3 regions of the Streptomyces sp. NPDC058665 genome follow, and region 3 is predicted to be linked to each of the others. Evidence: riboswitches for the same ligand, from Rfam matches in the RefSeq annotation. Region 3 holds a riboswitch; each other region holds the start of a gene.
What was found. A riboswitch is a leader RNA that binds a small molecule or an ion and turns the genes downstream of it on or off. The one in region 3 is predicted to bind thiamine pyrophosphate.
Positions count from the first base shown of each region.

Region 1: linked by a shared signal. The riboswitch ahead of thiO (glycine oxidase ThiO) and the one ahead of thiC (phosphomethylpyrimidine synthase ThiC) in region 3 are both predicted to bind thiamine pyrophosphate.
Region 2: linked by a shared signal. The riboswitch ahead of ACFWV8_RS08125 (thiamine ABC transporter substrate binding subunit) and the one ahead of thiC (phosphomethylpyrimidine synthase ThiC) in region 3 are both predicted to bind thiamine pyrophosphate.

Region 1 is NZ_JBHXRX010000071.1:71-7,602, forward strand. Features, by position in the region: gene ACFWV8_RS32410 (Rv2175c family DNA-binding protein) at 1-319, opposite strand, end outside; gene ACFWV8_RS32415 (NAD(P)/FAD-dependent oxidoreductase) at 410-1,573, opposite strand; TPP riboswitch at 1,749-1,863, shown strand; gene thiO (glycine oxidase ThiO) at 1,860-3,143, shown strand; gene thiS (sulfur carrier protein ThiS) at 3,212-3,412, shown strand; gene ACFWV8_RS32430 (thiazole synthase) at 3,418-4,212, shown strand; gene ACFWV8_RS32435 (PASTA domain-containing protein) at 4,379-6,562, shown strand; gene ACFWV8_RS32440 (deoxyribonuclease IV) at 6,566-7,441, shown strand.
Region 2 is NZ_JBHXRX010000009.1:77,342-84,873, forward strand. Features, by position in the region: gene rpsB (30S ribosomal protein S2) at 1-401, shown strand, start outside; gene tsf (translation elongation factor Ts) at 487-1,347, shown strand; gene pyrH (UMP kinase) at 1,546-2,325, shown strand; gene frr (ribosome recycling factor) at 2,455-3,012, shown strand; gene ACFWV8_RS08115 (phosphatidate cytidylyltransferase) at 3,012-4,082, shown strand; gene rlmN (23S rRNA (adenine(2503)-C(2))-methyltransferase RlmN) at 4,258-5,370, shown strand; TPP riboswitch at 5,426-5,550, shown strand; gene ACFWV8_RS08125 (thiamine ABC transporter substrate binding subunit) at 5,631-6,725, shown strand; gene ACFWV8_RS08130 (ABC transporter permease) at 6,833-7,532, shown strand, end outside.
Region 3 is NZ_JBHXRX010000026.1:78,998-86,529, forward strand. Features, by position in the region: gene ACFWV8_RS19005 (fatty acyl-AMP ligase) at 1-439, opposite strand, end outside; gene ACFWV8_RS19010 (acyl carrier protein) at 436-693, opposite strand; gene ACFWV8_RS19015 (PaaI family thioesterase) at 700-1,218, opposite strand; gene ACFWV8_RS19020 (ferritin-like domain-containing protein) at 1,297-2,553, opposite strand; gene ACFWV8_RS19025 (MFS transporter) at 2,579-4,030, opposite strand; gene thiC (phosphomethylpyrimidine synthase ThiC) at 4,307-6,061, opposite strand; TPP riboswitch at 6,056-6,198, opposite strand; gene ACFWV8_RS19035 (YibE/F family protein) at 6,270-7,532, shown strand, end outside.

The DNA of each region.
Region 1 (7,532 bases), on a different contig from region 3:
TCTCGCTGAGGGCCTGCGCGGGCGTGCCCGGCAGGGACGGGTCGGGAGTGAAGAGCCACTCAAGCATCTCTTCGTCGGTGAAGCTGTCGTCCCTCAGGAGCGTCAAGGTCCCGGCGAGGCCCTTGACGACCTTGTTGCCGTCGATGAAGGCGGCCGGCACCTGGAGCGCGCGGTTCTCCCCGCGGCGCACGGCGATCAGCGTGCCTTCCTTCACCAGCTGACGCACACGCGTCACCTCGATATCCAGCATTTCGGCGATATCGGGCAGGTGAAGCCAGGCAGGGACGAGAGCATCGATCTTTGCGTCAATCTCAGTCACAGGACAAGCCTGCCATCCCGGACTGACAGTCGGAAGCCGAGCGGGACGGCGAACGGGTCGCCGGGCGGTGTCGGGCGAGGTCGGGCTGGGTCAGAGAACCGTCGATTTGAGCGGTACGGCCGGGTCTGCGGCCCGCCGCGTGTCGATCCGCGCGCCCGACGCGACGAGCTTGCGGCCCTGCGCCAGATCACGCGGCCGGCCAACGGTCATCAGCGACACCAGCGCCCCCTCGCGCAGCCACAGGACCGACCAGGCGGCGGTCGCCGGGTCGCCGCGCCACAGCAGCGTGTCGGCCCGCGCGTGATGGCCCGCGTACTGCACGAAGCGGCCGAACTGCTCGGACCAGAAGTACGGCACGGGGTCGTACGGCTCGTGAGCCTCCCCCACGATGTCCGCCGCGACCGTGCGCGGCCCCTGGAGCGCGTTGTCCCAGTGGTGCACCAGCAGCCGCTCGCCGTAGCGGGCCGAGGGGAACGAGGCGCAGTCCCCGACCGCGTACACGTCGGCCCGTGACGTGCGCAGCCGGTCGTCGGCCGTGACGGCGCCCTCGGGGCCGGTCGCGATGCCGGAGCCCGCCAGCCAGGCCGTGGCGGGTCTGGCACCGATGCCCACGACGACCGCGTCCGCCGCCAGCTCGCGGCCGTCGGCGAGGGCCACCGTGCCGGGCCCGACGCCCGTCACGCGCGCGTGGGTGAGGAGTTCCGCGCCGCTCTGCGCGTACCAGTCCCCCATCGGAGTGGCGACCTCGGCCGGCAGGGCGCCCGCGAGCGGACGGTCCGCGGCCTCGACGACGGTCACCGCGCAGTCGGCCTCCCGGGCGGCGGTGGTGAACTCGGCGCCGATCCAGCCCGCGCCGACCACGACGACGTGGTTCCGGCGGTCCAGGACGGGGCGCAGCCGCGCGGCGTCGTCCAGGGTGTGCAGCAGATGGACACCGGGCGTTTCCTCGGTGCCGGGGAGGGTGATCGGTCCGGCGCCGGTGGCGAGGACCAGTACGTCGTACGGGACCGGCCCCGCCGCCGTGTCCACCTCGTGGTCGTCGGGGCGCACGCCGGTCACTTCCAGTCCCAGCCGCAGCTCCAGGGAGAGCGCGTCGAAGTCCACGTCGAAGGCCGAACTCTCCGCCGTCCCAAGGAGGACGGCCTTCGAGAGTGGGGGCCTGTCGTAGGGCTGGTGGGGCTCGGCCCCGATGAGGGTGACGGGGCCGCCGTACCCCAGTTCACGCAGGGCGACGGCGGTCTGTACGCCCGCCATGCCCGCGCCGACGATGACGGTGCGCCGCCGGTCCGCCTGCTTCCGCTGCTCGTTCACCTGATCACCTTAGGGTCTGGCTTTTGGATCGGGCCGGGACGACGACGCCCTTACAGGGCGCGGGGAGCGGGGGTTACGCTGACCCGGAAGCATCTGTCGGCAGTAGCGAACAAGAGACTTCACACCTCGCGGGAGCCCGTACGCACCGGGCTGAGAGGGAGGCTGACGCGGCCTCCGACCGTACGAACCTGATCCGGGTCATGCCGGCGAAGGGAGGAGCTGGACGCCCATGCGCTCATCTCACGTTCCGTTGGAGCAATCCGGTCCGGAGACCTCTCCGGGCAGGTCTCCGGACCCGCCGGCCGGCCAAGGTCCCCGGCACACCGACGTCCTGGTCGTCGGGGGCGGCGTCATCGGCCTCGTCACCGCCTGGCGCGCGGCGCAGCGCGGGCTCGGCGTCACCGTCGTCGATCCCGAGCCCGGCGGCGGGGCCGCGCGGGTCGCCGCCGGGATGCTCGCCCCCGTCAGCGAACTCGACCACGGCGAGCAGACCCTGCTGGGGCTGAACATCGCCTCCGCGCGGCTCTATCCGGACTTCGTCGCCGAGCTGGAGTCGGCCACCGGGCAGGACACCGGCTACCGCGCCTGCGGCACGCTCGCGGTCGCTCTCGACGCCGACGACCGGGCGCGGCTGCGTGAACTCCACGCCCTCCAAAGGAGGTCGGGCCTGGAGTCCGAATGGCTCACCGGTCGCGAGTGCCGGCGGCTGGAGCCGATGCTCGCCCCGGGCGTACGCGGCGGGCTGCGGGCCGACGGCGACCACCAGATCGACCCGCGCAGGCTCGCGGCGGCCCTCGTGACAGCCTGCGAGCGGGCCGGGGTGGTCTTCCACCGGGCGTGGGCCGAGAGGCTGCGGGTCGTCCGGGACCGGGCCGCCGGAGTCACCGTCGGCGGCGGTACCGAACTCGGCGCCGGGCAGGTGGTCATCGCCGGCGGCAGTCTCAGCGGGCGGCTCGCCGGGGTGCCGGACGACGTCCTGCCGCCGGTACGGCCCGTCAAGGGCCAGGTCCTGCGGCTGACGGTGCCGCGCCCGTACGCGCCGTTCCTCTCCCGGACACTGCGGGCCGAGGTCCGCGGCAGCCATGTCTATCTGGTGCCGCGCGAGAACGGCGAGCTGGTCGTCGGCGCCACGAGCGAGGAACTCGGCTGGGACACGACGGTGACGGCGGGCGGGGTGTACGAACTCCTGCGCGACGCCCATGAACTGCTCCCCGGCATCACCGAACTGCCGCTCACCGAGACCCGCGCGGGGCTGCGGCCGACATCGCCGGACAACGCCCCGCTGCTCGGCCCGACCGCGCTGCCCGGCCTGCATCTGGCCACCGGGCACCACCGCAACGGGGTGCTCCTGACACCAGTCACCGGCCAGGTGATGGCCACTGTGCTCACGACGGGTGAACTCCCCGACGACGCACGGCCCTTCACACCGGACCGCTTCTCGCCCACGTTCGCGCCCGGCCAGGCGCCGGGTCTCTCCCCCGCCGTCTCCGCAGGTCAGGAGCAGCACGCATGACAGACACCGTGAATCCGCCCGTCGATCCGCACGCGAACCCTCCCACGAACCCGCCCGCGGACTCCTCCGTGACCGTCTCGGTGAACGGGGAGACCCGCGTCCTCACCGGCCCCGTCACCCTCGACGTCCTCGTCGCGACCCTCACCCCCGCCCCGTCCGGCGTCGCCGCCGCGCTGAACGAGACCGTCGTCCCGCGCGGACGCTGGTCGGCCACCGCCCTGTCCGACGGCGACCGCGTCGAAGTCCTCACCGCTGTCCAGGGAGGCTGAACCAGATGTCCGACGACAGGCTCGTCATCGGCGGCACCGCACTCAACTCCCGGCTCATCATGGGGACGGGCGGCGCGCCCAGCCTCGACGTACTGGAAAGGTCCCTGACCGCCTCCGGCACCGAGCTCACCACCGTCGCCATGCGCAGGCTCGACCCGACCGTGCAGGGCTCCGTCCTGTCGGTACTCGACCGGCTCGGCATCCGGGTGCTCCCGAACACGGCGGGCTGCTTCACCGCGGGCGAGGCGGTCCTCACCGCGCGGCTGGCACGTGAGGCGCTGGGTACCGACTGGATCAAGCTCGAAGTGGTCGCCGACGAGCGGACGCTGCTGCCCGACCCGATCGAACTGCTCGACGCCGCCGAGACGTTGGTGGACGACGGTTTCACCGTCCTGCCGTACACGAACGACGATCCGGTGCTCGCGAGGAAGCTGGAGGACGTGGGCTGCGCGGCGATCATGCCGCTCGGGTCACCGATCGGATCGGGTCTGGGCATCCGTAACCCGCACAACTTCGAGCTGATCACCGGCCACGCGCGCGTGCCGGTCATCCTGGACGCGGGGGCGGGCACGGCCTCCGACGCGGCGCTCGCCATGGAGCTGGGATGCGCGGCGGTCATGCTGGCGTCGGCGGTCACGCGCGCCCAGGAGCCCGTGCTGATGGCCGAGGCGATGCGGCACGCGGTCGAGGCGGGCCGGCTGGCCCACCGCGCGGGGCGCATCCCGCGCAGGCACTTCGCGGACGCCTCGTCTCCCAAGGAGGGGCTGGCGGTACTGGACCCGGAGCGGCCGGCCTTCTGACCCCCGTTCCGGGAGGGCCGGAGGGGGCCCTGGGGGACGGCGGCCGGAAGGGTGTCGGCCGATTGCCGCGAAGTGGTGTGCGCGCTGTCACAAGACGGCTCCATTGGCGCGTCCGGCCTCACCCGGGGCTGCGGGAGTGTCGGTGGCGGCTCGTAGAATCGGCCGGGTGGATACGACGCTCAAGGACCCTCTTGTCGGGCAGGTGCTCGACGGCCGTTACCGCGTCGACGCGCGCATCGCCGTCGGCGGCATGGCCACGGTCTACCGCGCTGTCGACACCCGGCTCGACCGGGTCCTGGCTCTGAAGGTGATGCACCCCGCCCTGGCGACCGACTCGGTCTTCGTGGAGCGCTTCATCCGCGAGGCCAAGTCCGTGGCGCGGCTGGCGCACCCGAACGTGGTGGGGGTCTTCGACCAGGGCGCCGAGGGCGCGTACGTGTATCTGGCGATGGAGTATGTGGAGGGCTGCACGCTGCGCGACGTCCTGCGCGAGCGCGGCGCCCTCCAGCCGCGTGCCGCCCTCGACATCCTGGAGCCGATGCTGGCCGCGCTGGGCGCCGCGCACCGGGCCGGCTTCATCCACCGGGACATCAAGCCGGAGAACGTCCTGATAGGGGACGACGGCCGGGTGAAGGTCGCCGACTTCGGTCTCGTACGGGCCGTCGGCTCGGTCACCAACACCAGCGGCACGATCCTCGGCACGGTCTCCTATCTCGCTCCTGAGCAGATCGAGTACGGCACCTCCGACACCCGGGTCGACGTGTACGCGTGCGGTGTCGTCCTGCACGAGATGCTGACCGGCGCCAAGCCGCACGGCGGGGACACCCCCGCGCAGGTGCTCTATCTCCATCTGAACGAGGACGTGCCCGCGCCGTCCGCCGCCGTGCCCGGAATGGCGATCGAGCTGGACGAGCTGGTCGCGGCGGCCACCGCCCGCAATCCTGAGATCCGCCCCGAGGACGCGGTGGCGCTCCTCGCGATGACCCGGGAGACACGCGCCGCGCTCGACGACGCGCAGCTGGACGCGATGCCGCCGCAGGCGACGACGTCCACGACCACGTCGGCCTCCACCGGCACGAAGGCCGGCAAGGCAGCCAAAGGCGGCAAGGGCCGCACGGGCGGCACAAGGGTGGGCGCCGCTTCGGAGCCGTCCCAGGACAGCCACGACAGCGTCGACGGCGGGGCCGGGCGCTCACGGGACGCCTCCCAGGCTTCCTACGCCCCCTCCGGAGCCACGCCGGCCACCGGTGCGGGTGATGGCCTCGGGGACGGCTCCGACGACCGTACGAGCGTGATTCCGCGCCTTGTCCGCTCCCCGGTGTCGGCCGACGAATCCGGTACGCCCGGCCCGGCCGCCTCCTCGGGAGACGACCAGGTCCGCCGCACCAGCCGGCTCACACTGCCGCCGCCTGGACCGCCCGCCCCGGCGCGACGGCCTCCCGCGCGCCGCCGGGGCGCGTCCGGACCCCCCAGGGGCGTCGTCGCCATCGTGGTGGCCGCGCTGCTGGTGCTCGGTGTGGGCGTCGGGGTCTGGTACATCAACTCCGGGCAGTTCACCCGTGTCCCCTCCGTCCTCGGACAGACCGAGGAGGTCGCGAAGAAGCGTCTCGCCGACGCCGGTCTGGACGCGAAGGTGGAACAGGACTTCAGCGGGACGTTCGAGCGCGGCACGGTCATGCGCACCGACCCCGAGCCGCGGTCGCGGATACGGGGCAACGGGTCGGTGACCCTCGTCATCTCACGCGGCCCGGAGATCGTGCGGGTCCCGGATCTGGCCGGCAAGTCGCTGGCCGACGCCAAGGACGCCCTCAGGAAGGCCGGGCTTGCGCCCGGCGTCGTCACCCGCTCCTTCGACCAGCAGACCGATCAGGGCGACATCATCCGCACCCAGCCGAAGGCGGGTACGGAGCTGCGGCCCGACGCGGGTGTCGCGCTGGTCGTCAGCAAGGGCAGCCCGGTCCACATGCCCGACGTGACCGGTCAGTCCGAGGAGGAGGCGACCGCCTCGCTGGAGGACGCGGGACTCGACGTGAGGATCGCGGCCGAGCGGGTCAACTCCCCCGAGGACGCCGGGTCGGTGGCCAGGCAGTCCGCGAAGGAGGGCACCAAGCTCGCCCGCGGCGACAGGGTCACGCTGACCATCTCCAAGGGCCCGCGGATGATCGCCGTCCCGGACGTCACCGGGAAGTCGATAGACGCCGCGAAGACGGAGCTGTCGGAGGCGGGCTTCGAGGTGAAGGTCGACCGGAGCTTCCCGTTCCTGGACGACACCGTGGAGAAGCAGTCCGTCGACGGCGGCGAAGAGGCCCCCGAGGGCAGCACCATCACCATCACGACCAAGGGAATCTGAGGCTTGACGCTCCCCGACCGCCCGCGCAATCCCGTAGGCGGCCATGTTCCGGTGGCGGGCGGTCTCGCCCGCGTGGGGCTGGCCTGGGCACGTGACATCGGCGCCGAGACCGTCCAGGTCTTCGTCGCCAACCCGCGGGGCTGGGCGACACCGCGCGGGAATCCCGCGCAGGACGAACGGTTCCGCGCGGAGTGCGCGGCCGAGGGGCTGTCCGCGTACATCCACGCGCCCTACCTGATCAACTTCGGCTCCCACACGCCTGAGACGGCCGAGAGGTCCGTGGAGTCACTGCGGCACAGCCTTCGCCGGGGCCGGGAGATCGGCGCGCCGGGCGTCGTCGTGCACACCGGATCGGCGACCGGCGGGCGGACGCGCGAGGTGGCGCTGGCGCAGGTACGGGAGCTGCTGCTGCCGCTTCTCGACGAGTTGACGCACGACGACGACCCGTATCTGCTGCTGGAGTCGACCGCGGGGCAGGGCTCCTCGCTCTGTTCGCTGGCCGGGGACTTCGGTCCGTACTTCGCCGCGCTGGACTCGCACCCCAAGCTCGGTGTCTGCCTCGACACGTGCCACATCTTCGCCGCGGGCCACGATCTGGCCGCGCCCGGCGGGACACGCCGGACGCTGGACGAGCTCGTGGAGACGGTGGGTCCCGGGCGCCTGCGGCTGATCCACGCCAACGACTCCAAGGACGTCTGCGGCGCCCTCAAGGACCGCCATGTGAACGTCGGCGCGGGCCATATCGGCGAGGAGCCGTTCCGGGCGCTGTTCTCGCATCCGGCGACCGAGGGCGTTCCGCTGGTGATCGAGACCCCCGGCGGCAAGGAGGGCCACGCGGCGGACGTGGCCCTGCTCAAGAAGCTGCGCGAGCACGGGTAAGGCCCCGGGTCCTGTCCTAAGGGCTGTCCCGTAATCCCCGGTGGATCAGCGCGCGGCGTCAGATGCGGTGCATCGCAAGGCGGAGGGTCGC
Region 2 (7,532 bases), on a different contig from region 3:
TCCCGGTCGTCGCGATCCTCGACACCAACTGCGACCCCGACGAGGTCGACTACAAGATCCCGGGCAACGACGACGCGATCCGCTCCGTCACCCTGCTCACCCGCGTGATCGCCGACGCCGTCGCCGAGGGCCTCATCGCCCGCTCCGGCGCCGCCACCGGCGACTCCAAGCCGGGTGAGAAGGCCGCCGGCGAGCCCCTCGCCGAGTGGGAGCGGGACCTCCTCGAAGGCGACAAGAAGGCCGACGCCGAGAAGTCCGCGGACGCCGCCGAGACGCCTGCCGACGTCCAGACCTCCGCCGAGACGGCGAAGGTCGCCGACGCCGAGCAGGCCGAAGAGGCCGCCGCTCCGGCCGAGGCCCCCGCCGCCGAGGCTCCGGCCGCGGACGGCGACAAGGCCTGACCTAAGGGTTCGGTTGCTGACGGCGGGGGCCACGGTCCCCGCCGTCCACCCGTAGATCTTCGACTTCCGAGAGAGATTCACAGACATGGCGAACTACACCGCCGCTGACGTCAAGAAGCTCCGCGAGCTCACCGGCGCCGGCATGATGGACTGCAAGAAGGCTTTGGTCGAGGCCGACGGCGATGTCGACAAGGCCGTCGAGGTACTTCGCGTCAAGGGCCAGAAGGGCGTCGCCAAGCGCGAGAGCCGCAGCGCGGAGAACGGCGCTGTCGTCTCCCTCGTCTCCGACGACAACACCTCCGGCGTCCTGCTGGAGCTGAAGTGCGAGACGGACTTCGTCGCCAAGGGTGACAAGTTCCAGGCCGCGGCCGGCGCGCTCGCCGCGCACGTGGCCGCGACGAGCCCCGCCGACATCGACGCGCTGCGCGCCTCCGAGATCGAGCCCGGCAAGACCGTCCAGGCGTTCGTCGACGAGGCCAACGCCAACCTCGGTGAGAAGATTGTCCTTGACCGCTTCGCGCAGTTCCAGGGCGAGGGCAGCTACGTCGGCACGTACATGCACCGCACGATGCCCGACCTCCCGCCGCAGGTCGGCGTTCTGGTCGAGCTGGAGAAGGGCAGCGTCGACGACGCGGCGGTCGCCGCCGTCGCCAAGGACGTCGCCCAGCACATCGCGGCGTTCGCGCCGAAGTACCTCACCCGTGAGGAGGTTCCGGCCGACGTCGTCGAGAACGAGCGCCGCGTCGCCGAGGCCACCTCCCGCGAGGAGGGCAAGCCGGAGGCCGCGCTGCCCAAGATCGTCGAGGGTCGTGTCAACGGCTTCTTCAAGGAGGTCACCCTCCTTGACCAGCCGTTCGCCAAGGACAACAAGAAGTCCGTCAGGAAGGTCCTGGACGAGGCCGGTGTCACGCTGAAGCGCTTCGCGCGCATCCGCGTCGGCGCCTGACGTTCCGGACACCGCCCCGGGACCGAGCACCCGGGACAGCGCAGTCGTACGCGATCGACGGTGGACCCGGCTAGGGTCTACTGCAGCCGCCGGCCGAACACGCGCCGGACGGCCGCAGATCTGACGAGGAGGCCATTGCCGCTAGGGACACAGACCCATCGGCAATGGCCTTCTTCGTATGTGCACGAGGAGATCCCCATGAACAAGCGCGCGGACGCCACCCAGTCCACCGACGACAACAGCGACCCCGGCAAGAAGTCCGGGCGCTTCATGCTGAAACTGTCCGGTGAGGCGTTCGCCGGCGGGGGCGGGCTCGGCGTCGACCCCGACGTCGTACACGCCATCGCCCGCGAGATCGGCGCCGTCGTACGGGACGGGGCGCAGATCGCCGTCGTCATCGGTGGAGGCAACTTCTTCCGCGGCGCCGAACTCCAGCAGCGCGGCATGGACCGGGCCCGCTCCGACTACATGGGCATGCTCGGTACGGTCATGAACTGCCTTGCCCTGCAGGACTTCCTGGAGAAGGAAGGCATCGACTCCCGTGTCCAGACCGCCATCACCATGGGGCAGGTCGCCGAGCCGTACATCCCGCTGCGCGCCGTACGTCACTTGGAGAAGGGCCGCGTCGTCATCTTCGGCGCCGGCATGGGGATGCCGTACTTCTCCACCGACACCACCGCCGCCCAGCGTGCCCTGGAGATCGACGCCGAAGCACTGCTGATGGGCAAGAACGGCGTGGACGGGGTGTACGACTCCGACCCCAAGACCAATCCCGACGCGGTGAAGTTCGACGCGCTGGAGTACGGCGAGGTGATCACCCGCAACCTCAAGGTCGCCGATGCCACGGCCGTCACTCTCTGCCGCGACAACGCGCTGCCGATCCTTGTCTTCGAACTCCTCACGGAGGGCAATATCGCGCGCGCCGTCAAGGGTGAGAAGATCGGCACGCTGGTGAGCGATCAGGGCACCCGGGCCTGAACTCCGGCTGCCCCGCACGGGGATGGACAAAGCCCTGCCGGTCGGACACCGTGCAGGAAGAAGACGCGACGCAGGTGCCGCCGGCCCTGTAAGCACACCGGGCCCACTCAAGACACGCAGGAGCAAGTGGTGATCGAAGAGACCCTCCTCGAAGCAGAGGAGAAGATGGAGAAGGCCGTCCTGGTCGCCAAGGAGGACTTCGCCGCGATCCGCACCGGTCGTGCGCACCCGGCGATGTTCAACAAGATCGTGGCGGACTACTACGGTGCCCTGACCCCGATCAACCAGCTGGCCTCGTTCTCGGTGCCCGAGCCGCGCATGGCCGTGGTGACCCCGTTCGACAAGAGCGCGCTGCGCAACATCGAGCAGGCCATCCGCGACTCCGACCTTGGAGTGAACCCCAGCAACGACGGAAACATCATCCGCGTGGTGTTCCCCGAGCTCACGCAGGACCGCCGCAAGGAGTACATCAAGGTCGCCAAGACCAAGGCGGAGGACTCGAAGATCTCGATCCGCTCCGTACGCCGCAAGGCCAAGGAGACGATCGACAAGCTGATCAAGGACGGCGAGGTCGGCGAGGACGAAGGCCGCCGCGCGGAGAAAGAGCTCGACGACATCACGGCGAAGTACGTCGCCCAGGTTGACGAGCTGCTCAAGCACAAGGAAGCCGAGCTGCTCGAGGTCTGATGAACGACTCTTCCTGGGGGGCCCCGCCGACTGCCGGTTACTGGGGACCGCCTGACCAGGGGGCTGCCCCGGCGGGTCCCGCATACGATGAGCTTGACGCACAGCAGACTCGGCCCATGCCCATCGTGCCCGACGTACCCGCGAGCGGCGGGTTCCAGGATGACGACCGGGGGGCTGCTCGGCCGGGCGGCCCCTTGTTCCGTGACGAAACGCCGCAGGAGCCCATGTCCGCCCCTCCGCCACCCCCGCCGAAGAAGCGGGCAGGCCGCGACCTCCGGGCGGCCATAGGTGTCGGTGTGGGACTTGGCGCGGTGATCGTGGCGTCCCTCTTCATCGTGAAGGCCGTCTTCATCGGCGTCATAGTGGTCGCCGTCGTCGTCGGGCTCTGGGAGTTGACCTCCCGGCTCGACGAGAAGAAGGGCATCAAGGCACCCCTTGTCCCGCTCGCGGTCGGTGGTGCGGCGATGGTGGTCGCCGGCTACGTACGGGGCGCGGAAGGCGCCTGGGTCGCCACGGCGCTCACGGCGCTCGCCGTGCTCGCCTGGCGTATGACGGAGCCGCCCGAGGGCTATCTCAAGGACGTGACGGCGGGTGTTTTCGCGGCGTTCTACGTGCCCTTCCTGGCGACGTTCGTCGCGATGATGCTCAAGGCGGACGACGGCGCGCAGCGTGTGCTCACGTTCCTGGTTCTGACCATCGTCAGTGACACCGGTGCCTACGCGATCGGCTGGCGCTTCGGCAGCCACAAACTGGCGCCGCGCATCAGCCCCGGCAAGACCCGTGAAGGCCTCCTGGGCGCCGTGGGGTTCGCCTTGGCGGCCGGCGCGCTGTGCATGCAGTTCCTCATCGAGGACGGCACCTGGTGGCAAGGGCTGCTGCTCGGTCTCGCCGTGGCGGCCAGTGCCACGCTCGGGGACCTGGGTGAGTCGATGATCAAGCGGGACCTCGGGATCAAGGACATGGGCACGCTGCTGCCCGGTCACGGCGGCATCATGGACCGCCTCGACTCGCTTCTGCCTACGGCCCCGGTGGTGTGGCTGCTGCTGGTGGTCTTCGTCGGCTCGGGCTGAGCCCTGTCCGTACCGGTTACCCTGGTAAGGCCCGCCGTCCTGGACGGCGGGCCTTACTGCGCTCCGCGGTCGCGGAGCCCGTCACATGAGGTCTCCTGGCACCGGCAGTGTGCCCATGTCCCTCCCGCAGCCGGCGGGGAACACCGGCCTCGTCGTACCGAGGAGAAAACAGCTCATGGCACCGCCCAACCCCGGAGAGCTCACGTTCGTCGCGCCCCGTGGCGCCAAGAAGCCGCCGAGGCATCTCGCCGACCTCACGCCGGAAGAGCGCCGTGAGGCCGTCGCGTCGCTAGGCGAGAAAGCGTTCCGTGCCAAGCAGCTGTCGCAGCACTACTTCGCGCGGTTCGCGCACGACCCCGCCGAGTGGACGGACATCCCGGCCGCCGCGCGCGCGAGGCTGGCCACGGAGCTGCTGCCAGACCTGATGTCCGTGGTCCGGCACATCTCCTGCGACGACGACACCACCCGTAAAACGCTGTGGCGACTGCACGACGGCACGCTCGTCGAGTCCGTCCTGATGCGTTACCCGGACCGGGTCACCATGTGCATCTCCTCGCAGGCGGGGTGCGGCATGAACTGCCCGTTCTGCGCCACGGGGCAGGCGGGCCTCGACCGCAACCTGTCCACGGCGGAGATCGTGCACCAGATCGTGGACGGCATGCGCGCGCTGCGCGACGGCGAAGTCCCCGGCGGGCCCGCCCGGCTGTCCAACATCGTCTTCATGGGCATGGGCGAACCACTCGCCAACTACCGCCGCGTCGTCGGGGCGATCCGCCGGCTGACCGACCCCGAGCCGGACGGTCTCGGTCTCTCGCAACGGGGCATCACCGTCTCGACGGTGGGCCTGGTGCCCGCGATGCTGCGGTTCGCCGACGAGGGCTTCAAGTGTCGTCTCGCCGTCTCTCTGCACGCGCCCGACGACGAACTGCGCGACACCCTCGTGCCGGTCAACACCCGTTGGAAGGTGCGGGAGGTGCTGGACGCCGCTTGGGAGTACACGGAGAAGTCGGGCCGCCGCATCTCCATCGAGTACGCCATGATCCGCGACATCAACGACCAGGCGTGGCGGGGTGATCTGCTGGGACGGCTGCTCAAGGGGAAGCGGGTGCACGTCAATCTGATTCCGCTCAACCCGACGCCCGGCTCGAAGTGGACCGCCTCGCGCCCCGAGGACGAGAAGGCCTTCGTCGAGGCCATCGCCTCCCACGGGGTGCCCGTAACGGTGCGCGACACCCGCGGTCAGGAGATCGACGGGGCCTGCGGTCAGCTGGCGGCGACGGAGCGCTGAGCGCGGCCTAGGGGCCCCGTTGGGGTCCATGTACCCTGGGCTTCGAACGAATTACATATTCCGACAGGGGAGCGCCACAGCGCTGAGAGTGCGGCAGAGGCTCGGGAAGAGCCTCACGGTCGCAGACCCTCTGAACCTTGCCCAGGTCATTCTGGGTAGGAAGTTCGGTCATCACTCATGCTGTTGCGCCCTGCCCCGCTCCGGTCCGCCGGTGCGGGGCAGGGCCGCGTCTTCTCCTGGACATCCCAGGAGGAATTCAGTTGCGTACCACGAAGAAGATGGCGGTGGGCGCCGTCGCCGCGGCGCTGGGAGTCTCCACGCTCGCCGCGTGCGGCGGCGGGTCAGAGGACTCCACATCCTCGGACGGCACGAAGGCCAAGACCGTGACACTTGTCGCCCATGACTCGTTCGCCGCCTCGGACTCCGTACTGAAGGAGTTCACCGAGAAGACGGGCTACACCCTCAAGGTGCTGAAGAGCGGCGAGGCCGGCGAGGCGCTCAACAAGGAGATCCTCACCAAGGGTTCGCCGCAGGGCGACGTCTTCTTCGGCGTCGACAACACCCTCCTCTCGCGCGCTCTCGACAACGGCCTGTTCACGCCGCACCAGGCGAAGGGCCTCGACCAGGTCCGCGCCGACGTACGGCTCGACGACGCCGAGCACCGTGTCACGCCCGTCGACACCGGCGATATCTGCGTCAACTATGACAAGGCGTACTTCGCGGACAAGAAGCTGACGCCGCCGGAGTCCTTCGCCGACCTGACGAAGCCCGCCTACAAGGACCTCCTTGTGGTCGAGAACGCTGAGCAGTCCTCGCCGGGCCTCGGCTTCCTCCTCGGCACTGTCGCCGCGTACGGGGACGACGGCTGGCAGGGCTACTGGAAGAAGCTCAAGGCCAACGGCGTCCAGGTCGTCGACAGCTGGGAACAGGCCTACAACGAGGACTTCTCGGGCTCCGCAGGCGGCAAGAAGGCGAAGGCGGAGCGCCCGCTCGTCGTCTCGTACGCGTCGAGCCCGCCCGTCGAGGTCCTGTACGCCGAACCCCAGCCGAAGGATGCGCCGACCGGCGTCGCCACGGGGACCTGCTTCCGCCAGATCGAGTTCGCCGGTCTGCTCCAGGGGGCGAAGAACGAGGCGGGAGGTAAGGCCCTCCTGGACTTCCTGGTGAGCAAGACCTTCCAGGAGGACATGCCGCTCAACATGTTCGTGAATCCGGTCGTCGACGGTGCGAAGCTTCCCGCGCTCTTCACCGACCACGGCGCCGTCGTCGACAAGCCGCAGACCGTGGCTCCGGAGAAGATAGCCAAGAACCGTGACGAGTGGATCCAGTCGTGGTCCTCACTCGTCGTCAAGTAGGCGCGGACGCCGCGCGGAAGGGCGGGCCGGGCCGCATACGGGGCGGGGACGCCGAGGGCGCGGTGCGTGCGGCGCGGCGCCGGGGGAGTGCCGGACGGCTGTGCCTCATGGCCGTGCCCGTCGCGTTCTTCGGCGTCTTTTTCGCCTACCCCGTCGCCGCGATCGTCGGCCGCGGGCTGAAGGCCGACGGCTCCTGGCACTGGGGCAGATTCGGCGACGTACTGAGCCGGCCCGACATCGGGCAGGTGCTCTGGTTCACGACATGGCAGGCCGCCGTCTCCACCGCCCTCACCCTGCTGATCGCGCTCCCCGGTGCCTACGTCTTCGCGCGCTTCGAGTTCCCCGGCAAACAGCTCCTGCGCGCCGTCGTGACGGTGCCGTTCGTCCTGCCGACCGTCGTCGTCGGCACGGCGTTCCTCGCGCTGCTGGGGCGCGGCGGGCTGCTCGACGAACTGTGGGGCATACGGGCGGACACAACGGTGTGGGCGATCCTCGCCGCGCATGTTTTCTTCAACTACGCGGTGGTCGTCCGCACCGTGGGTGGCCTCTGGGCGCAACTGGACCCACGTCAGGAGGAGGCCGCACGGGTACTCGGTGCCGGGCGGCTCGCGGCGTGGTGGCGGGTCACGCTGCCCGCGTTGGGCCCCGCCGTGGCGGCCGCTGCGCTGATGGTCTTCCTCTTCACCTTCACCTCCTTCGGTATCGTCCAGATCCTGGGCGGTCCCGCGTACTCCACCTTGGAGGTGGAGATCTACCGGCAGACCGCGCGACTGCTCGATCTGCCCACGGCCGCCGTTCTGACGATGG
Region 3 (7,532 bases):
CGTCGAGGATCCGGAACTCGCCGCCGGCGCCGCCGAGCGTCGGCTCAAGCAGCCCGCCCAGCATCTTGTCGGTGAGCACGACGCGCACCTTCGACTGGCGCATCACGAGCGCGATCCGCTTCAGATGGATGTCGAGCGAGGCGAAGCGCACCGGCGGCGGCACCGGCACCGGCACCGCCCCGGCGGCGAGCACACCGAAGAACGCCCTGGCGAAGTCGATCGAGGTGGGGAGCGCGATCGCGACCCGCTCCCCCCACAGGACCCCGCGCTCCAGCAGCCCGCAGGCCACCTCCCCCGCCTCGGCGTGGAGCCCGGCGAACGTGACGCGCTCGGCCTCCTCGTCCCCGCGGAACAGGCGCATACCGTGACCCGAGCCGCGGGCGGCGACGGCGGCGAGCGCGTCGACCAGGCTCCCGCCCCCGCCGCCGCCCGTGCTCATGCCAGGTCCTTCTGCCGGCACAGGTCCTCCACCACGCCCTGGAACTCCCCGATCGTCTGGACCCGGAAGGTGACCTCGTCCTCGATCTCGATGTCGAACGCCTTTTCGGTGTTCAGGATGATCTGGAGCACGCGCATCGAGTCGACATTGGGGAGCGAGCGGAAGTGCTGGTCGGGCGTCAGACCGGCGGCCGGGGTGCTGAGCTCGTCGCTGATGATCTGACGGATCTTCTCGTGTATCGCGGTGGTGTCCATAGGTGGTCAATCCCCCTGGGTGACGGTTCTGTTGGAGGCGCGGAGCGCGTCGACGAGTCCGGTCGGCAGGCGCTTGTCGTACGTACCGAGGACGTCGTCCGTGAGCAGGTGGAACGTGCCGTCGGCCGCGGCCACGAGATCGCCGCCCGGCAGCCGGATCTCCCCGGAGGCCCGTACCGACAGGGCGTCGCGCTTGATGATCTCGGCGTGGGCCGTGTACTCGGCGCCGGTCTCCATGGGCCTGCCGTAGCGGATCCGCAGGCCGGTGGTGAACGCGGAGATCCGGTCGGACCGGTACACGGCCTGGGCCAGCGTCTCGTCCAGGATCGCGGCGACGATGCCGCCGTGGATGACGCCGGGGAACGACTCGTAGTCGGCGCCGAGCTTGATACGGGTGCCGAATCCGTTGCCTTCCTCCTCGAAGACCAGCCGCAGCCCGATGGGGTTGTGCGGAGCGCAGCCGAAGCAGTTGGCCGTGTCGGCCGCCGCCCCGGTGTCGCTGTCGTTGAACGCTGACTCGGGCAAGACCCCGCTCCTCAGATCGTCGGTCGTCGGCTGCTGTCCGGTCGTCGGCCGCCGGCTTCCGCCGACGGCGACGCCGGGTCAGATGAGCGAGCGGAGCTTGCGCTTGAGGTCCTTCGACGACTCGATGGAGTCGTCCTCGACCAGCCGTCGCACCATGGAGAGCACCTTGCCGTCGGCGGCGTCGGTGGCGCCGTCCTGGATCGTCTCGATACGCCGCACGCCCTTCGCGGACGTCGAGTGCGGGTAGAAGTGCCCAGCCGGGTGCTTGAGACCGTCGCTGCGGTCCGCCAGCCAGACGTACGCCATCTTGAGCGCGGCGATCTGGCTCTCCCGGTTGCCGTCGCACAGCTCCTGCGTGAAGACGTAGAAGGCGCGGGCGTGCCGGGACTCGTCGCGGCCGAGGAGCTTCCAGATGCCCCTGACCACGGGCTCCTTGGTCTCGGCCGCGAGCGCGCGGTAGAGCTCGGCGGCGCGGGCCTCGGAGATGATGTTCATCATCAGGGTGCCGACGCGGGTGTCGCCGATCGGGTACGGCTCGCGCTTGTAGAGCGCGTGCTTGGAACGGACCTTGACGCCCAGCTTGTCGAGGCAGCGGGCCTGCACGAGCGAGTGCCGTGCCTCCTCCGCGCCCCAGCTCAGGGCCCAGGACGAGAAGCTGGTCTCGCCCTCCCACTCGCGCAGGAAGTTGTGCGCGCCCGGCAGGGTGCCGAACTCGATGATCGCCGCCTCGGTGAGGAAGTCGACCTCATCGGCGCTCATCAGCTCGGGGTTGAGCTTGTCGAGGTCCAGCTCACGCCAGTCCCAGCGGGTCGTCTCGAACCAGTCGAAGATCTTGTTCCACGTCATGTCGAGGTAGAAGTCGGTGTAGAGCGGGTCGAGGATCAGCGAGCCGTGGGCCCGCATGCCTATCTCGACGGTGTCGGCGAAGCCGAACCCGTCGAAGGCGGCCGGGGCGATGATGTCCTCGACGTCGTGCACCTCGGCCCAGCCGGGTACGGGGCCGCCGGCGCCGTCGCCGACGACGTACACGCGGGTCTTGGAGAAGCCGCGCATCCCGCGCAGGGCCCGGACGGCCGCCGGTGCCGACGAGCCGCTGCCGCCGATGAAGGCGACGGCCAGTTCGGTGCCCGGTTCGAGGTCGTGCAGGTAGCGCTCGAAGGTGTCGGGGGTGGAGCGGTCGAGGCCGATCTCACCGAAGCGGGCCAGCGAGAGCTGCGGGCCGAGGGTGAGCGCGGGCAGACAGTCGACGAAGACGACGCGCGTCTTGCTCGTGCTCGCACCGTCGGTGCCCGCGGCGAGGTTGGTGCCGCTGCCCAGGTTGATGCCTGTGTTCATGACGTTTCCTCTCGAAAGGAGATGGTTACGTGCTCGCCGGCGCCCGGGAGCCGCGGGCGGCAGGACGCGAGGTCATGCCGAACGCGGTCGCGGCGCCGAGCATCATGAAGATTCCGATCGCGGCCCAGGCGTGGACGAACGCCTCATGGGTCGCGTCGTACGTGAGCGGGGTGCCGAGGATCGCGACCAGCAGGCTGATCCCCAGCACACTGCCGATCTGCCGGCTCATGTTGACCACCGCGCTGCCCGTGGAGAACCGGGCCGCCGGCAGGTCCGTCGTGGCGGTCGCGAGGATCGTGGGGAGCGCGAGGCCCACCCCGACGCCGCCGACCAGCCAGCCGGGCAGCAACTCGCTCGCGTAGTGCGGGTTCTGCCCCATGCCCGCCGCCATCAGCAGCACACCGGCGGTGCACAGCAGACAGCCGACGGCGACCATCCGGCCCGGCGGGACACGGGACGCCAGCTTCGCCGCGACGATCGCGCCCAGCGGGACCATCAGCGGGCCCGGGGCGATCCCGAGTCCCGTACGCAGTGCGGAGTAGTGCCAGACCTGCTGCATCCACAGGATCGCGGTGAGCAGGTTCGCGGCGAACGCCGCGCTGAAGGCGATGGCCGTCAGGTTCGACCAGCCGAAGGCCCGCACCCGGAGCAGCGCCGGTTCGATCACCGGGGAGGCATGGCGCCGCGACCGGAACCAGAACACCGCGACCCCGAGGACCGCACCGGCCAGCACGGCGGACGTCCGGACCGCGGACCAGTCGTTGATCTTCACCAGACCGAGTGCCAGCAGCCCGATCGCCCCCGTCAGCAGCGCGGCTCCCGGCAGATCGGGCAGCCGGGTCATCGCCGCTTCCCTGGAGTCGGGCACGATACGTACCGCCACGACCAGCGCGATGACACCGATGGGGATGTTCACCAGGAAGATCCACCGCCACGACGCGCTGACCAGCAGTCCGCCGACGACCGGCCCGGCCGCCGCCGCCAGCGCGGCGCTCGCCGACCAGATCCGTACGGCGCCGGCCCGGCGCTCCGGCGGGAACGCCGAGAGCAGCAGACCGAGACTGGCGGGCGTCAGCGCGGCGGCGCCGACCGCCTGGAGCACCCGGAAGAGGACCAGCTGCCACAGGGACGTCGATACGGCGCAGGCCGCGGACGCGGCGGTGAACAGGGCGACGCCGAGCAGGAATCCGGCCTTGCGGCCGTAGCGGTCGGACAGCCGCCCCAGGGGCACCAGGAGTGCGGCGAAGACGATGGCGTAGGCATTGAGTACCCAGGAGAGGTCCGCGAGGGAGACGCCGTCGAATTCACGGCCGATGGCGTCGAAGCCGACGTTGACGATGAAGAGATCGAGCCCGGCCATGAAGGCGGCCAGCGACAGAATGCCGAGCAGAAGCCCGGAGTGCGGGGGCAGATCCGGCGGGACGGGGGTCGGTGTCGATTCGGGCGCCGCGTGTCCGGTGCCGGTTTCTGTGGCCATTCAGGTCTATCCCTCGGGATGTTGGGGATGTCGGTGAAAGCGCTCTGCCGCCTGCGTCTACAGGACTCATCCGATACGTCGGCCACTCCCCGGTACAAGTGATTCCGCCCCGTGCCCACCTTTCGCGGCCCCGACCACCACTTTGGTGGGAGTCCCGGCTACGACCTACGGAGCCGGAGCACCGAACTCCGCGGATACGAGGGCACAGAGACAGAAAGGAGGCCCCCGACCGGTTCGCGCACCGGTCGGGGGCCTCCTTCTGTCACGTACCGCCGCTCACTCCGCCAGCGGCAGATAGACCCGGTTCCCGCTCGCCGCGAACTCCTTCGACTTGGCGGCCATTCCCGCCTCGATCTCGTCCTGCGAACCGCCGTGGTCCCGCCGGATGTCGTGTGATATCCGCATCGAGCAGAATTTGGGCCCGCACATCGAGCAGAAGTGCGCGGTCTTCGCCGGCTCGGCGGGCAGCGTCTCGTCGTGGAACTCCCGTGCCGTGTCCGGGTCGAGAGCCAGATTGAACTGGTCCTCCCAGCGGAACTCGAACCGCGCGTCCGACAGCGCGTCGTCCCACTCCTGCGCCCCCGGATGCCCCTTGGCCAGATCCGCCGCGTGCGCCGCGATCTTGTACGTGATGACACCGGTCTTCACGTCGTCGCGGTTCGGCAGGCCCAGATGCTCCTTGGGGGTCACGTAGCAGAGCATCGCCGTACCCCACCAGGCGATCATCGCCGCGCCGATGCCGGAGGTGATGTGGTCGTACGCCGGGGCGACATCCGTCGTCAGCGGGCCGAGCGTGTAGAACGGAGCCTCCTCGCAGATCTCCTGCTGGAGGTCGATGTTCTCCTTGATCTTGTGCATCGGGACATGGCCCGGACCTTCGATCATGGTCTGTACGTGGTGCCGCTTGGCGATGGTGTTCAGCTCGCCCAGCGTCCGCAACTCGGCGAACTGCGCCTCGTCGTTGGCGTCGGCGATCGAGCCGGGGCGCAGTCCGTCGCCGAGGGAGTACGTCACGTCGTACGCCGCGAGGATGTCGCACAGCTCCTCGAAGTTCTCGTACAGGAACGACTCCTTGTGGTGCGCGAGGCACCAGGCGGCCATGATCGAGCCGCCGCGCGAGACGATGCCGGTCTTGCGGCGGGCCGTCAGCGGCACGTAGCGCAGCAGCACGCCCGCGTGGACGGTCATGTAGTCGACGCCCTGCTCGGCCTGTTCGACGACGGTGTCCTTGTAGATCTCCCAGGTCAGCTCCTCGGCCTTGCCGTCGACCTTCTCCAGTGCCTGGTAGAGCGGCACGGTGCCGATGGGGACGGGGGAGTTGCGCAACACCCACTCGCGGGTGGTGTGGATGTTGCGGCCGGTGGAGAGGTCCATGACCGTGTCGGCGCCCCACTTGGTGGCCCAGGTCATCTTGTCCACCTCCTCCTCGATGGAGGAAGTGACCGCGGAATTACCGATGTTGGCGTTGACTTTCACGAGGAACCGCTTGCCGATGATCATGGGTTCGATCTCGGGGTGGTTGACGTTGGCGGGCAGTACGGCGCGGCCGGCCGCGATCTCGTCGCGTACGACCTCGGGCGCGACGTTCTCCCTGATGGCGACGTACTCCATCTCCGGGGTGATGTCGCCGCGCCGGGCGTACGCGAGTTGGGTCACCGCCTGCCCGTCGCGGCCCCGGCGCGGCTGGCGCGGGCGGCCGGGGAAGACCGCGTCGAGATTGCGGAGCCCGCCGCGTGGCGAGGTGTGCTTGAGCCCGTCGTCCTCGGGGCGGACGGGGCGGCCCGCGTACTCCTCGGTGTCGCCGCGGCCGATGATCCAGTTCTCCCGGAGCGGGGCGAGTCCGCGCCGTACGTCGGTTTCGACGGTGGGGTCGGTGTACGGCCCCGACGTGTCGTACAGCGTGACGTCGTCGCCGTTGGTGAGATGCACCTGCCGGACCGGCACCCGGAGATCGGGGCGCGATCCTTCCACGTATCCCTTGTGCCAGCCGATGGCTCGCGCGGCAGGCGTGCGTGTGTCCTGAACGGTCATATGAGACCTACTCCCTACGCCGGCATTACCCGGTAACAGGTTCGGCGGTCGACGCAGCTCAGGGATCCGGGGAAGCCCCGGAACTCCACAGTCAGCGCCCTCTCAGCCCGGTGCTCCGAGCTCCCGCGTGTGTAAAGGCACCACCACGCTAACGCCATATCGGGCGTGCTGAACAGAGTGCCTCCGCCGTTCTTGCGATGATCGGTCGGTGACCCCATCCCCGCAGACACCTGATCCGCACGGCCACTCGCACAGTCATGGGCCGGCCGCGCCGGTCTCCAGACACCTGCGCAAGGTCATCGCCGCGGTGCTGATTCCCTTCGCGACGGCCGTAGTTGTCGGTCTGATCGTGCTCTGGCCCGGCGGCGCCCCCGACCATGAGCGCACCGGTGTCGGCTTCGACCGGCAGACCCAGCAGGGCCAGGTGGTGAAGATCGAGCAGGTCGACTGCAAGGACGTGAACGCGGCTCAAGTCCCGTCCACGGGCGACACGTCGGCGCCCCAGGGGCGGGAGGCGGAGCGCGCGCAGAGCGGGGACTGCGAGAAGGCGACGGTGGAGGTGAAGAGCGGCAAGGACAAGGGGCGCAGGTTCGTCGAGGTCGTCCAGCCGGACGCGCCACGGCAGTTTCACGTGAAACAGGACGTTGTGGTGGCGTACGCCCCGGACGCGCCGAGGGATCTCCAGTACTCGGTCACGGACGTGGACCGCACGGTGCCGATGGCGCTGCTGGCCGGGATCTTCGCGCTCGCGGTGATCGTGGTGGGGCGGCTGCGGGGGCTGATGGCGCTGGTCGCGCTCGTCATCTCGTTCGCCGTGCTGACGCTGTTCATCCTTCCGGCGATCCTCCAGGGCTCGAACCCGCTGGTCGTCGCGGTGGTCGGCGCGAGCGCCATCATGCTGATCGCGCTGTATCTGTGCCACGGTCTGACCGCCCGTACGTCCGTCGCCGTGCTCGGTACCCTGATCTCCCTGCTGCTGATCGGGCTGCTGGGCTCGCTGTTCATCGGCTGGGCGAGTCTGACGGGCAACACGGACGACAACACCGGGCTGATCCACGGGCTGTTCCCGGAGATCGACATGAGCGGTCTGCTACTGGCCGGTGTGATCATCGGATCGCTCGGTGTGCTGGACGATGTGACGGTCACCCAGACGTCGGCGGTGTGGGAGCTGCGCCAGGCGGACCCCGACATGGGGCCCCGCGCGCTCTACCGGGCGGGTATCCGGATCGGCCGCGACCACATCGCGTCGGTGGTCAACACGCTTGTGCTGGCGTACGCGGGCGCGGCGCTGCCACTGCTGTTGCTCTTCTCGATCGCGGAGTCGAGCGTGGGGACGGTGGCCAACAGCGAGCTGGTGGCCGAGGAGATCGTACGGACCCTGGTGGGGTCGATCGGTCTGGTCGCTTCGGTGCCGGTGACGACGGCGCTGGCGGCGCTGGTGGTCTCGGCCGACCGGCCGGAGTCCTCGGGG